3 regions of the Paenisporosarcina sp. P5_A11 genome follow, and region 3 is predicted to be linked to each of the others. Evidence: riboswitches for the same ligand, from Rfam matches in the RefSeq annotation. Region 3 holds a riboswitch; each other region holds the start of a gene.
The links. A riboswitch is a leader RNA that binds a small molecule or an ion and turns the genes downstream of it on or off. The one in region 3 is predicted to bind cobalamin.
Positions count from the first base shown of each region.

Region 1 (4,715 bases), on a different contig from region 3:
GCCAGTTTTGCCGGTTTTGAGACGGTCATAGGCAACCAAAGCCATCATCCCTTGCTGGGTGGCCATGTAGTTGCTTTCCGCGCCCTTCGTATGGGAAATTCCCCCATCCGTATTGACAAAGGTTTGAAGTGCTGAAAGCAAATCGCCTTTCTCTTTCTTGAAGCGATTGTCTTCCAAGTCAATCCCAAGACTTGACAGCGCAATGATTACTTGCGAAACGCTTTCGCTGTTGACTGATCCTGCCGACTGGAATCCACCTTCAGCCAGTTGTTGCTTGGACAGCCAATCCAATCCTTTATTCGTTGCATTCTTCGCTTCTTTCGTTTGCTGGTATTTCGCTAGAGCCTGCAGCGCCATGGCAGTCATGTCGATATCACTTGCAGCTCCATCCGCCAGCGGGAAGCCACCATCGCCGTTCTGTTCCGCAAGCAGCCAGTCCACCAGCTTTGCTTTCGTCCATACCGCATTCGCAGGAACTTCGTAATTTTTTGAGTCCAAGGCAAGCAATGCGAAAATGACACCGTTTGTCCCTTGCATCGTCATGCGTTCATTGTTGTAGATTTTTTCAATGAAGTCATATCCCGCGATATTTCTCGGATTTTTCCCGATCGAGGTAATGGCCAACGCCATCCGCTCATAGTCGGTGACTTTCCTGAAATCTCCTTTTTTCGCCTTTACATAGCTCTCGAACGCAGCGTAGTAAGAAGCTGGAATTTTTTGAGCAGCCCTCGCCAAACCAATTACATCCCAATCGATGAAATGATCATAATTAGTGAAATCACGGGTTTTTTCAATCCATTTTGCTGCATCGGCAATTGATTTTTGTATCTCGATCTGGTTGTTTCCATTGCCGTTTCCGGGACTGCTGCCCCCTCCGTTATCCGGGATATCTCCTTGTCCTAGATCATGCCCAAGATCCTTCGTATATTGCCACCGGAGAACATCTCCGTCTTTCAACACATAGTTCCCTGCACTGTATTCCGGGAAGGTTCCGTTGACCGAATACATCCACCCACTTTGCGAACCATGGTCAAACTCCCCAAGATTTTCTATCGCCTGAACGTAAAGCCCGGCCCCGGATCCAATATAATCAATGGAGACCCCTTTTTGATCGGCCACTCTTTTCAATAATGTGAACGCAGTATCACCATTTTGCAGCACCACTTCCATAGGCACAATGATATCTCCGAGACCGATCGTACGCTTCTCGACGGACAGTGTGACCGTTTTGTCCGATGGGATGGCACCGCTGTCGGGGTCTTCCTCAATGATGATCTTTTTTGCTTGGCGCAGGAGCCTTGGATAACTGCCGTCAATGTCTTTCGTGACCTTCAGCTCATACGTCCCGACCCTTGCTTTTTCACCAGGAATGCGGGCGACTCCGTTGCCATCCGTTCTGTATGTCTTCCCATCGAAGTGGATGGCCGCGTCATTGATCTTCGCTACTTCGTTCTCTTTTTCCAGTTCCCAGGAACTGTTGTACACATTGTATTCTGCCGTAACCGTCACTTCAATTTCATCGCCTTCAAGTAATTTTGGCGCGATTGAAATGGTTGGGCGGAGGGTTAATTCCTCCACTTCATCGGCTATATCGATATCTTGGTAAATGTCCCCGACGTTGCCGTAAAACCAGACGATTTCATCTCCATCTTCAATCGGGTACTCTCCGACAGACACACCCGGATAGTCATCATTCACTATATACTGCCAGCCATCCCAGGCCCCGAACGTCGCTTGTTCCTCTGGCCCTATTTTGGCAATATAGGAACTCGATCCTTCAAACGGGATGCTTGCTTCGGCAAGCGCCTGCTCCGTCGCATCGAAAGCATTGGCGGCTTCCATGAATGTCTCCACTTGGACATCTTCATTCATGAGTAGCGTATCGTTGATTCCTTCCACTCTTACCGAGACATTCGTTTGCTTGTCCAGTTCTTGCTCCTTGTAGTCTTTCAGCCGCACGAAAGTCGACTTTCCTGCAACGGCATCAGAGATGGCAAGCAATCCTTGCTCCGTTGCCATTTGCCAGGAGCCCAAAGTGTTCTCCTGCCATTTAAATCTCCCATCAGCCATTTGATAGCGGTCCACAAATCGTTCTATCAGGTTGACCGATCCAAGTTGTGTCGTTTCCATGGTCCATTTTTCCGAGAAGAGGTCCTCGCCTACCGCGGCCAAGCCATTGATGATAGGTGCGACGCTATTTGAGTTTTCCCCGAACATCTGCCCCATGACTTCGCCCGTGTCTTTGTTCCGGTTGTCAAGTATCCCTTGGACGGCTTTATCCACCGCCGCCTTTACATCCGACCGGTCCAAATGTGGGGCTAGGGCGATCAGTATCCACCCTGTCACATCGGAATCGCCAAAGTATCCTGTCGTGGGATTTTGCTTACTCAATATATATTGGATATGTTTATCCTGGTCATACTCCGCTTCCATCAGATCAAGCGCGACCATTGCCCAAGGCTCTCCCCAAATGGTAAAGAAAGATCCGTTTTCTTTCTGCTTCGCAACTAAATCATGCACAATGTCTCGCGTCCCGAATTTATATGGGTTTTTGCCCAAAACGATGGAACCGATAACAATTCCTGCATCTTCGTTCGAGGTAGCAGTCACCTTTTCCTTGCCGACGGTCCAATAGGACGCTGGATTCCATGGGGAAGCATTTTCTTTCCATGGAACATCGTTTTCCAAGTCCGTCCCTGCGCCCCATAAAGCGGACATCAGCCAATAATTGCTGTGTGAAGTCCCTTTGGAATAGTCCGGAGGGTTTTGTATGTAGTAGTTTTTCGTTCTCTCGATTGCTTGTTCCACTTTTGATCTTATCTCGTCACTTCGGTCGGTTTGTGCCGACTGCGCTTGTGCATTAATTTGCCCTTCGGCAAGCTGGCCGCTCGTCTCCTGAGGTAGCGAAGCATTTCCGCCTTCCCATATGGCTCCTGCCTGGATCGGTGAAATCAAGGACCCGAGCATGAGCAATGCCAATAATGCAGGAAGAAGGCGTCGCAATTTCTGTGTGTAGTTAGTCAAGTGATGATTCTCCATTTCTCATAGAATTTTTGATTAACGTGTTGTTGCGGTTCCGTGAAATCCTCCCCTTTTCGAAATCAAACAAAAAAAGCGCTTACCCCCGGGAAGACAGGTAAGAGCCTTTGTATTCTCACAAATTCAAAAAGAAATTCAATGATCCACAATGCAACCTTTTCCCGGAAGGTATTCTACATCTATATTTAGGCAAGTCTCCTGACTTATGAGGTTGGAACGTTTCTTCCGCCTTCCCAGTTTTTCAACTAGTGGCTCATGGAAGTCACTCCCTCAATTACAGTGGCCGGACCGTCCAGGATTTTAACCTGGTTCCTTTTTAATCTTTACACGCAAGCAAAGAACCTAAATATATAACTATTCAATTATTAAATCGCTTTCATTATAGTTTAATGGAAATAGAATTGCAATAATAGAATTGGTAAAGTTTGCCTACAAAAAATGGGTGATTAGTGGGGGCTATCGTCCCTATGATTAAAAAGTCTCCAGAACTCACCATCGTCTTCTGAAGTGTCTGGGAATGATTCCAATATATAACTTTTCGATAAAAAGACCTGGAAACCGTCCAAAACTAACATAATAATCATCCGGTGCTTGAAATAATTCAGCGAATAGAGTTGCGGAAATAATTGCTTGTGGAGTCCCGTCTACCATTACAATTACACGACCTTCAAAAAGGGCTGAGGCTGCTGTATCAGGACGTTCCGAAGATAATGTTAAGGGGAAAATCGACTTCGGCTTACCTTCCACGATTTCTTCAACAATTCTTGCTTTCAAAATATATTTAACATCCAATTTCTCAATTCTTCGTATTGTTCACAACATATTTTTCTTTATTTTCAATTCGTCTCTATATTTATTTACACATTTTTTACATATACAATTCTTCCTTATACTCTCTGTAGGAACTAACTCAAAGATTCCATTAGGAAAAACGCCTTCTGTATCACACCAGCAGTTACCATGTTCTACTCTTCCTGTCATACATTTGTTTTCCTCTCCACATATAGGACAATATTTATTAGCCAATTATTACCCCTCCTTAATCTTTCACAATATGAATCAAATTCGACATAAAAGAGAGATGAATCCTCACCTTTTTGTTCAACTAACCTAAACACTGATGTATCAACGGTTTGCACTACTTTGTGATAAACCCTGTACCATAGTACAGGGTAAAGGATGTTTTGAAATATTTTATTGAACTAAACTGCCCTGTTAGTTGAAGAAGAAATTATTATTTATAGAAGAGCATATTCTGTGGCTTACGCAGCAAGGCTCTTATTAATTTTCTTTCTTGCCTCTGACAATAAAACCAGCAATAAAAAAACAGCCAATTCCTATAACTATTTTAATTATTAGACCTACATTTCCCATATCATCAATGGTTAATGAAAATAAAAAAGCTCCAAGCAAAATAAATAGAATAGCAAAAAACCATCTCAAATTATTTAACCCTCCTTAGTTTTCTTTTTATTAAGGATATGGATAGTTTGTTCAAATCTTGCTAAATGACAATTCCCCCGGTGTATGCTCCATACAAAGTAGGTTGACATAACACCTCGATGAGGAAGTAGTCGACTTCATTACTCCATAAGAAAAGCTACCCTTTAAAGGCACCTGGTTATTAAACTAAAGCATCCGTTAGTTCAATAAGTCCTACAATTTAATCCCCTTAT
Region 1 is NZ_JBFUKT010000136.1:38-4,752, reverse strand. It holds gene AC1DOS_RS15090 (S-layer homology domain-containing protein) at 1-3,024, opposite strand, end outside; cobalamin riboswitch at 3,211-3,400, opposite strand; gene AC1DOS_RS15085 (spore germination protein) at 3,529-3,840, opposite strand; gene AC1DOS_RS15080 (cysteine-rich CWC family protein) at 3,853-4,065, opposite strand; gene AC1DOS_RS15075 (hypothetical protein) at 4,321-4,482, opposite strand.
Region 1: linked by a shared signal. The riboswitch ahead of AC1DOS_RS15090 (S-layer homology domain-containing protein) and the one ahead of AC1DOS_RS01545 (ribonucleoside-diphosphate reductase subunit alpha) in region 3 are both predicted to bind cobalamin.

Region 2 (4,715 bases), on a different contig from region 3:
AATCATGGCTTGAATGAATGCTTCGTCCGATAATTTTCCATTAACGATAATCCAGGTATTAATCGTACCGACATAAGGTTCATCTTCGCGTTCAAATGCTTTTGACACATCCACTGCATTCCCAACGCCTGCTGTAACTGCAATGATAATGGATCCAAATGTTCCATTATACTCTTCAATGACCACATGTTTAGTTTGAACAGCTGTCATCATTCCCACTGTATCTGTTGTAGAAAATCCTTGTTCTTGTAAATAATCAAACATCTCTTTTATGCTATCGTCACATTCGTAATCAGCTTTCACATGACGATTAACAAACGTGCGGAACCAACCAAACCCCGCATTTACAACAGCTGATGAAACTGTTTTTAATGGGACGTTTGCTTGCATGACCACATACTCATTTGACACTGCAAAATTGTCTTTCTTAATGATGTGCTCCACCTGCACCTCACTCAAATTAGGCAATAATGTGATTTGTGGTTTCGGTTGTTCTGGATGTGGGTGGCTTCTTACCCGAGCTTTGTAGACACTTTCTAGCTGTTTTTGTTTTAGCGCCGCATGCGGTTCACCAATTATTTTCACTTCTCCATCTTCCATTAATAACAACCGGTCGCAATACAAGGAAGCTAAATTTATGTCATGAAATACTGAGATGATTGTTAATCCATTCTTAGTGGCTTGCATTCTAATCGTGTCCAACAATTGTTGTTGATGTGCAATGTCTAAATGGTTTGTTGGCTCATCCAGTAATAACACTTTTGCTTGCTGTGCAAGTGCTTGGGCCACAAAAACACGTTGTTGTTCTCCTCCAGAAAGCTGATCGAGATAGACATGCTCATACATTTTTACGTCGGTTAGCTGCATTGCATCTTGAATTGCTTGCTCATCTTTCTCAGACCATGATGAAAAGAATCCACTTTGATGAGGGTATCTCCCAAGAGAAATCGTGTCCCGCACTGTATATGAAAAAGCATGTGCGTGTAATTGAGGTAGCACAGCCATATGCTTAGCGAGTTCTTTTGTAGTATATGTTTCGATTGGTTTGCTACCTAATTTGACCGTACCTGCTTTCAAAGGAAGTACACCACTAATGATTTTCAGCAAGGTCGACTTGCCACTCCCATTTGGACCTAATATCCCAAGAACTTCCCCTTTAACAACATGAAAAGACACGTCTTTTACAACAGGTGCGTCGTGATAACCACCTGTTAATCCTTCGACTTTTAGCATGATTACGCACCCACCTTTCTTCGTTGTTTCCAAAAAATTAACGCAAACACTGGTGCACCAATGAAGGCTGTAATTACGCCTATTGGCAGCTCAGACGGTGAAATAATTATTCGTGACACTAAGTCACAAATAATGAGTAATGAAGCACCATTTATAAATGATAAGGGTAATACATGACGATGATCCGATCCCCACAACATACGTGTCATATGTGGCACGACGAGACCCACAAAGCCAATGGTTCCAGAAACCGATACCGCAGCACCAGTTAAAATCGAACCTCCTGTTAAAATCATCATTTTACGTCGTTTCACATTTACACCTAAATGCATGGCACGTTCCTCGCCAAAAACTAATGCATTTAGCTCGCGTCGATTTAGCCATAATAGTAAAAAACCGATCGTCATAAACGGTAATGCCATTGTGACATAGGGCCAACCTCGCATTGACACACTACCAAGCAACCAGCCAATAATTTGACGGAGCTCTTCACCTGAAAGTGAAATCATAAGAGAGATGACAGATCCCAAAAATGAACTAAATATTATTCCTGTGAGAATGATCGTTTCCATCTTCATCGCGCGGTCTATGAGCTTGGCAAAACTCATAACAGTAACCATGGTTAAAAAAGCGCCGAGCATACTGAAGACTGGCAATGTGAACAAGCCTAGAAAGGGTACAGAAATTCCGAAAAAGAGTGTCACCACGGCACCAACTGAGGCACCGGACGACACTCCTAACGTATATGGATCAGCTAATGGATTTTTCAACAATCCTTGGAAAGCCGCTCCCGCTATAGCAAGTGAAGCGCCAACTAAACCAGCTAGCACAACACGAGGCATGCGAATATTCCAAAGGATGTTTGACGCAGCTTCATCCAAGTCCGGATTCCATAACACTTGCACCGGAATCGATACTGATCCAACCGTTACCCCAACCAACACTGCAGCAATCAGTACGAAGAAAGAAGCTACATATGCAAACCAGGTTTTACTCACTGAAGACCTCAGGATGAATTGCTTTTGCCAATTCTAATAAACCTTCAGTTAAACGAGGACCTTGACGGCTTGTCGTATCAGCATCCACATCTATTACTGCTTTGTTTTTAACAGCTGTAACTGTGCCAAATCCTTCACGAGTTAAAACTTGCTCCGCTGCATTTGGTACATAATTACCGTAAGTTGTTAATATTACATCCGGATTACGTTTAACAATTTCTTCAGGGTCCATCATAATCCAACCTTCTTGATCTGATGCTATATTTTCCGCATTCAAAATCTCGATCATTTCATTCATAAACGTGTTATTACCTGCTGTATAAATTTCTGGAGCTGGAGATACTTCCGTAAATACTTTTTTCTTCTCTTTAATGGTTGAAGCCTTTTCTTGAATTGTTGCTACTTCATCCTTCATTGTTTGTACCATTTCTTCCGCTTCTTTATTCATATCTGTCGCTTGTCCAATAGTCGCCATCGTGTCATACACTTCATCAAAGCTAACTGCAGATTTCACAACATACACGTTTAACCCTGCATCACGCATTTGTTTAATTCCAGCGTCACCTACTCCAAGACCTGATTCATGTGCAAGTACTAAATCTGGATTTAAAGAAATAATTTTTTCTACATTAAATTCTTGTCCACCAATTTTTTCTTTAGAAGCAACTTCTTCTGGGTAGTTATCGTAATCTGAAACTCCCACTATTTTTTCTTCTAAGCCAAGAGCATACAAAATTTCTGTATTGCTTGGAATCATTGAAACGATTGCTTTTGGTGCTTCTTCTAATGTGATTTCATTATCAGTGACATCCTTAATTGTTAGAGGAAATTGTGAAGCCTCTTGTCCAACTTCTGTTTCAGTTGTTTTGCTGTCTACAGTTTCCGCTTTTTCTTGCCCACATGCTGTTAATAAGATCGCTGCAAGCGCAGTTGCGAGCCATAATTGCCAAATCTTCTTCATCTTTGTATTCCTCCTCGATATGTTGTGTTCATTGATGTGTCTTAAGACACAAAAAAATCCTCCGCGAGTCGTCGGAAGATGGTTGGTTGAATATTTGCTTTTGCTAAAATGAGCACGAGCTGATTCACACCATTCCTATCCTCGTAGGGTTGCTGAGTGTTCGCACGTAGGCAGGTCTCCTGGCTTGTGATTAGTGGATTAGTGCGTCTTCCCAAAGCAATGTGTGTGCTTCAGTGACTTGATGCGCTTTCCTCTCACATACAGTGGCGGGACCGCGTCGGAGTTGAACCGACTTCCCTTTTAACTCTGCGATTGAAGCAGAGCACCTTCGTGTTGGGGCTATGTAATTCATTTTCATTATACATGAATTCCTTTAAGTGTCGAGAAGGTTTTTAGTAAACTCTAGCGGAACACTTTGTAGCATGACTATGTGTGATATGTTTTTGTCTTTCCTGTTGTAACTTGATATAGCGGATACTACTACGTTTATTTTATATTTGTAACACTTGGTCTATTATTACGTACTTTAACTGGCGGCACTTGGTTAAAACGAGTTCAAGAAATCGCACAAAAAAGTGCGTCTCCATTTATTATGGAAACGCACCTTGAATGAGGAATAATAGATCACTTATTATTTACTGTTTTTCGGATTCAGTTTACTGTGTCATGATAAGCCACACAAAAAACCCTTTCCATGTGAATAAAGATGAAGGCTACGTAGCCATACGTGTAGGCACTTCCTGGGTGCTTCCGCCTCTCTTCCTTATTCATTAGGAGGGTGTAGCACGTTGGCTTTCCAAAGCTCCCCGGAAACCTGAGTGATAAAGTTCAATTGCTTTTGCATTCTTATCATTATTCGGCAAACAAAAACAGCCATTTCACATCTAACTTGTGAAATGGCTGTTGTTAATTTTCTACATTTTTTCTGGAGCGCTTACGCCGATTAGACGAAGTGCATTTGCTATGGTTGTGCGGACTGCAGTGATGAGAGCAAGTCTTGCACGGGTCATATCTTCGTTCGAATCATCTAATACTTTTTCAGCATTGTAGAAGCTATGGAAAGTTGCTGCTAGTTCTTGAATGTATGTTGCCAGGCGGTGTGGAGAGCGAATTTTCGCTGCATCTGCCACGACTTGTGGGAAGTCGCCCACTTTCTTTAAGACATCGATTTCTTTTTCAGCTTGCAGCAAGTTTAGTTGATCCTCTGAAGCACTGAATCCTTGTTCTGCTGCAGAGCGCAAAATTGAGCTAATACGTGCATGTGCATATTGTGCGTAGAACACAGGGTTTTCGTTCGATTGTGAAACTGCCAAATCTAAATCGAAGTCCATATGTGAATCACCAGAACGCATGGCGAAGAAGTAACGAACAGCGTCTAAGCCAACCTCTTCTACAAGTTCACGCATGGTAACAGCTTTACCTGTACGTTTGCTCATTTTCATTTTTTCGCCGTCTTTGTACAATTGCACCATTTGTATAATGCTGACTTCAAGTGTATCGTTACCATTTCCAAGTGCTTGAAT
Region 2 is NZ_JBFUKT010000011.1:13,212-17,926, reverse strand. It holds gene AC1DOS_RS04105 (adenosylcobinamide amidohydrolase) at 1-1,233, opposite strand, end outside; gene AC1DOS_RS04100 (FecCD family ABC transporter permease) at 1,236-2,231, opposite strand; gene AC1DOS_RS04095 (ABC transporter substrate-binding protein) at 2,224-3,192, opposite strand; cobalamin riboswitch at 3,345-3,537, opposite strand; gene argS (arginine--tRNA ligase) at 4,107-4,715, opposite strand, start outside.
Region 2: linked by a shared signal. The riboswitch ahead of AC1DOS_RS04095 (ABC transporter substrate-binding protein) and the one ahead of AC1DOS_RS01545 (ribonucleoside-diphosphate reductase subunit alpha) in region 3 are both predicted to bind cobalamin.

Region 3 (4,715 bases):
ATTGAGGCCGCTTTTTGTGTGGGAAAAATGTAGTTTTCTATGTTTCGCGAATAGAATAGGGCAAATCGCGGATAGTCGACAAAGAACCGCTCATAGTCGACAAGAAAGCGATCATAGACGACAAAAATCCGCGTGTAGTCGACACAAAACCGCTCATAGAAATGGCAAATCAAAGAAAACGCTCATAGACGACAAAGAACCGCTCATAGTCGACAAGAATCCGCGCGTAGTCGACACAAAACCACTCATAGAAGTGGCAAATCAAAGAAAACGCTCACAGACGACAAAGAACCGCTCATAGTCGACACGAAAGCGATCATAGACGACAAGAATCCTCGCGTAGTTGACACAAAAACGGTCATAGAAAAGGCAAATCAAAGAAACCGCGGATAGACGACAAAGAACCGCTCATAGTCGACACAAAACCGCTCATAGAAGTAAATGTGGTAGCAGGAAGGTAGCTTTTCACTGTCGAATAGGATGATAAAGAAGGTGAGTAAGTGGATATACAATCATATGTGAATGATATTACGACGGTCTTTGTGGATGAATTACATGATGATTTGGTTGGTGTTTATTTACATGGTTCCTTAGCAATGGGGTGTTTTAATCCAGTGACAAGTGATGTTGATATGTTGGTTATTTGTTCAACAGAAATGACTAACGATACGAAAAAAATCATCATTAAAAGGTTGTTGAGTTTAACACAAGGAAATCGGAATCAATTGGAAATGAGTATCGTGTTAGAGAGGAATGTAAAAGATTTTGTTTATCCTACACCCTTTGAGCTGCATTATTTTCATCCTAACTATTTAATAGATGAAAATTATGTTTGCGGTGGTGAAGGATTTTATGACCCGGATTTAGCTGGACATATGGTTGTAACGTATCATCGAGGTGTGACTTTAAGTGGTGGAGAGATAAAAAATGTTTTTACCCCGATAGCTCGGCGGTATTATATTGAATCGATTTTTAATGATATTGAGGACGCCCCAAAACTCATAATTAAAACCCCTGTCTATTTTACGCTTAACCTTTGTAGAGTTTTGTATTTCCTTAAAGAAGGAAAGGTTGCATCGAAAAAAGAAGGTGGAGAATGGGGAATAAGAAATCTACCTGAGGATTTTAAAACAATCGTGGAACAGTGTTTGGCTGTATATAACGGTTCAGCGAAAGATATTTACATAGGTAGTAATGAAATCGTCCACTATGCCACGTGGATGTTGAGCGAATGCAAACAATTGAGAAAAGAAGAAGTAAAAAATGCAAGAGACAATTAGTATTACTCACTCTATAGCCATGCAGTTGTTTAATGAAACATGGGATTTAATCGAGAAAAAAGATCGTACCGGAGATGAAGTTTCACAAATGCTTGAGAAGGCATACGCGTCACTTTATCATTGGCGCCAAGTTGGTACAAGACTCAATTTAGCTAGAGGATATTGGCAAGTCTCTCGTGTGCATGCCATTCTCGGTCAAGGGGATGCAGCTTACTTTTACGGCATTACAGGCGTTGAACTATGTGAAGCTGAAGGATTTGGAGATTTTGATTTAGTTTTCGCTTATGAATTAGTGGCTCGTGCAGAAAAATGCCGAGGAAACACGGAGTCTATGGACACTTGGATCGAACGAGGACAAACAGCAGCGGAAAAGATCTCAAAAGAACAAGACAAAAAATATTTTTCAAGTGAATTAGTGAGTGTTGATAAGGGTTAAGGGAATTCAAAGGCTATTCGTCTATTGAATGAGAAAACACAATATGTTAGATTTATATTTGAATAAAACACAATATATTAGATTTATATTTGAATAAAACACAATATATAGTATGTAAACGAGAAAATGGTACCAGCAATGGTTTAATAGGGAATTCGGTGAAATACCGAAGCTGTCCCCGCAACTGTAAGTGCGAACGACTGTACAAAGTCCACTGTGTAACGACACGGGAAGGCGTATGGAAGGCTGATGCACGAGCCAGGAGACCTGCCATTTTTTCTTAAGCATCACTTTCTTCGGGGGTTGAGGAGTGGAAGCGAGCTATCAGTAGCGGGCGGTATTTCATTTTTCTCGCTAACCACTTTAACTCCTTTCCATTCTAATATCATGAGCGATGGCTCAGCCGAAAAGGCTGATTCATCGTTTTTTTGTGTTTATAAAATTGGGCTTTAGGAAGGGGAAAATACCATATGCAAAAGGTATTATCAAAAAAAGAAAATAACATTGATCAGTTATATACATTGTTTACAAGAGAGCAGTTAGCACCATTATTGCGTGCACAGGACAAGTGGATGAAGAAAAATCCTGATGCCACGGGTGCGCAGTGGTCACAAGCAATGGTGTTAGAATCTCTCAGCCATTTGGACGAGGAGGAGCCATTTTGGACATTCGTAGCAGCACGTATTTATTTAGTACAAGTTTACAGCGAAATGGCCATTTTACGAAGCTGTTCAGTTGATGAAGTTTATGCAGATTTCTATAAACATCTCACTCGTTTAACAGACAAAGGGCTATATGATGCTCGACTTCTTCAAGCTTATACAAAAGAAGAAATCACAACATTAGGTGAAATACTTGAACCAGAGCGTGACTCGCTTTTTACATATATCGGCTTAAAAACGTTAATGGACCGCTACGTGGCAAGAGATTTTGATAAAATGTCAGCTGAGCTTCCTCAAGAACGCTGGCTCATCATCGCCATGACATTAATGCAAAATGAATCAATGAATCGCTTAGAAAAAGTGAAAGAAGCATATTGGGCGATGAGTCATTTATATATGACGGTGGCAACACCAACACTTTCTAATGCAGGCAAGCCGCATGGTCAGTTATCAAGCTGTTTTATTGATACGGTAGATGATAGTTTGCAAGGAATTTATGACTCCAACACGGATGTTGCGACATTATCAAAATATGGCGGTGGTATTGGTATTTACATGGGGAAAGTGCGTAGTCGTGGTTCCTCAATTCGTGGATTTAAAGGTGCTTCAAGTGGTGTCATGCCTTGGATTAAACAATTGAACAATACAGCTGTTAGCGTGGATCAACTCGGTCAGAGACAAGGAGCGATTGCCGTTTATTTAGATGTTTGGCACAAGGATATTTTACCGTTCTTGGATTTGAAATTAAATAACGGGGATGAGAGAATGCGTGCTCATGATATTTTTACAGGTGTAAGCTTGCCAGATATTTTTATGGAGAAAGTACAAGCTCGAGAGGAATGGACCCTATTTGATCCACATGAAGTCCGCACCGTGATGGGTTATTCTCTCGAAGATTCCTACGATGAAAAGCGGGGGAAGGGATCGTTCCGTGATAAATATCAAGCTTGTGTTGATGACAATCGTTTATCTAGAGAAGTTGTCCCGGCAATCGATATCATGAAACGAATCATGCGCAGTCAACTTGAAACGGGTGTACCGTTTATGTTTTACCGTGACGAAGTGAATCGAATGAATACAAATAAACATGAAGGCATGATTTATAGCAGTAACTTATGTACAGAAATTTTTCAAAACATGAGTGCTACGGAATTTGAATCGATTACGATTGAAGATGATGTCATTGTGACACGTCGTAAACCTGGTGATTTTGTCGTCTGTAATTTGTCTTCAATCAACTTAGGGAAAGCAGTGCCAGCTGGCGTCTTAAAGCGTCTGATCGCCGTGCAAGTTCGCATGCTCGACAATGTCATTGATTTGAATATGATTCCTGTCCCGCAAGCTGAACGGACAAACGCGAGATACCGGGGAATCGGTCTTGGCACATTTGGTTGGCATCACTTATTAGCATTAAAATCTATCCGCTGGGAATCAGATGAAGCCGTAGAGTTTGCGGATGAATTATACGAAGAAATAGCGTATTTAACCATCGAAGCATCGATGAATTTATCAAGGGAAAAAGGACCGTATCCATTATTTAAGGGTTCAGGTTTCCAAAATGGTGAGTACTTCGAATCTCGGGCTTACATATCAAAAAAATGGCGTGAACTTCGCTTTGAAGTAGCGATGAATGGGATGCGAAATGGCTACTTAATGGCCGTTGCACCGAATTCATCTACTTCGATTTTAGCAGGAAGCACCGCTAGTATTGACCCTATTTTCCAAAAGAGTTATTCAGAAGAAAAGAAAGACTATAAAATTCCAGTAACCGTGCCGGATTTAAATCAAGATACTACTTGGTTCTACAAATCAGCGTATTTCATCGATCAACACTGGACGTTAAAACAGAACGCTGCTCGTCAACGTCATATTGACCAAGGGGTATCGTTGAATTTATATGTCCAAAATACAATCAAAGCGAAAGAATTGCTTGATTTACATTTAGATGCGTGGGCAAGGGGATTGAAGACAACATACTACGTACGTTCAACATCGATTGAATTAATGGAATGTGAATCTTGCTCAAGCTAAGGGGGAACCATGTATGACGACAATCGAAAAACGAAAACTTATGGATAAAGATGCACCGAATCGATCAACAGGTATCGTCAATGGTACTTCTTCAAATATTTTAAACTGGGATGATGTCCGATTTAGTTGGGCATATCCAAAATACAAAAGAATGCTCGGCAACTTTTGGACACCATTTGAAATCAATATGGGTTCAGACGTAAAACAATTCAGTTCCTTAAATGAACCGGAACGACAAGCATTCTTAAAAATTATCGGCTTATTGGCATTGCTCGACAGTATTCAAACTGACTTTGCTGGAAAAGT
Region 3 is NZ_JBFUKT010000002.1:120,625-125,339, forward strand. It holds gene AC1DOS_RS01535 (aminoglycoside adenylyltransferase domain-containing protein) at 501-1,280, shown strand; gene AC1DOS_RS01540 (hypothetical protein) at 1,264-1,716, shown strand; cobalamin riboswitch at 1,827-2,005, shown strand; gene AC1DOS_RS01545 (ribonucleoside-diphosphate reductase subunit alpha) at 2,187-4,409, shown strand; gene AC1DOS_RS01550 (ribonucleotide-diphosphate reductase subunit beta) at 4,423-4,715, shown strand, end outside.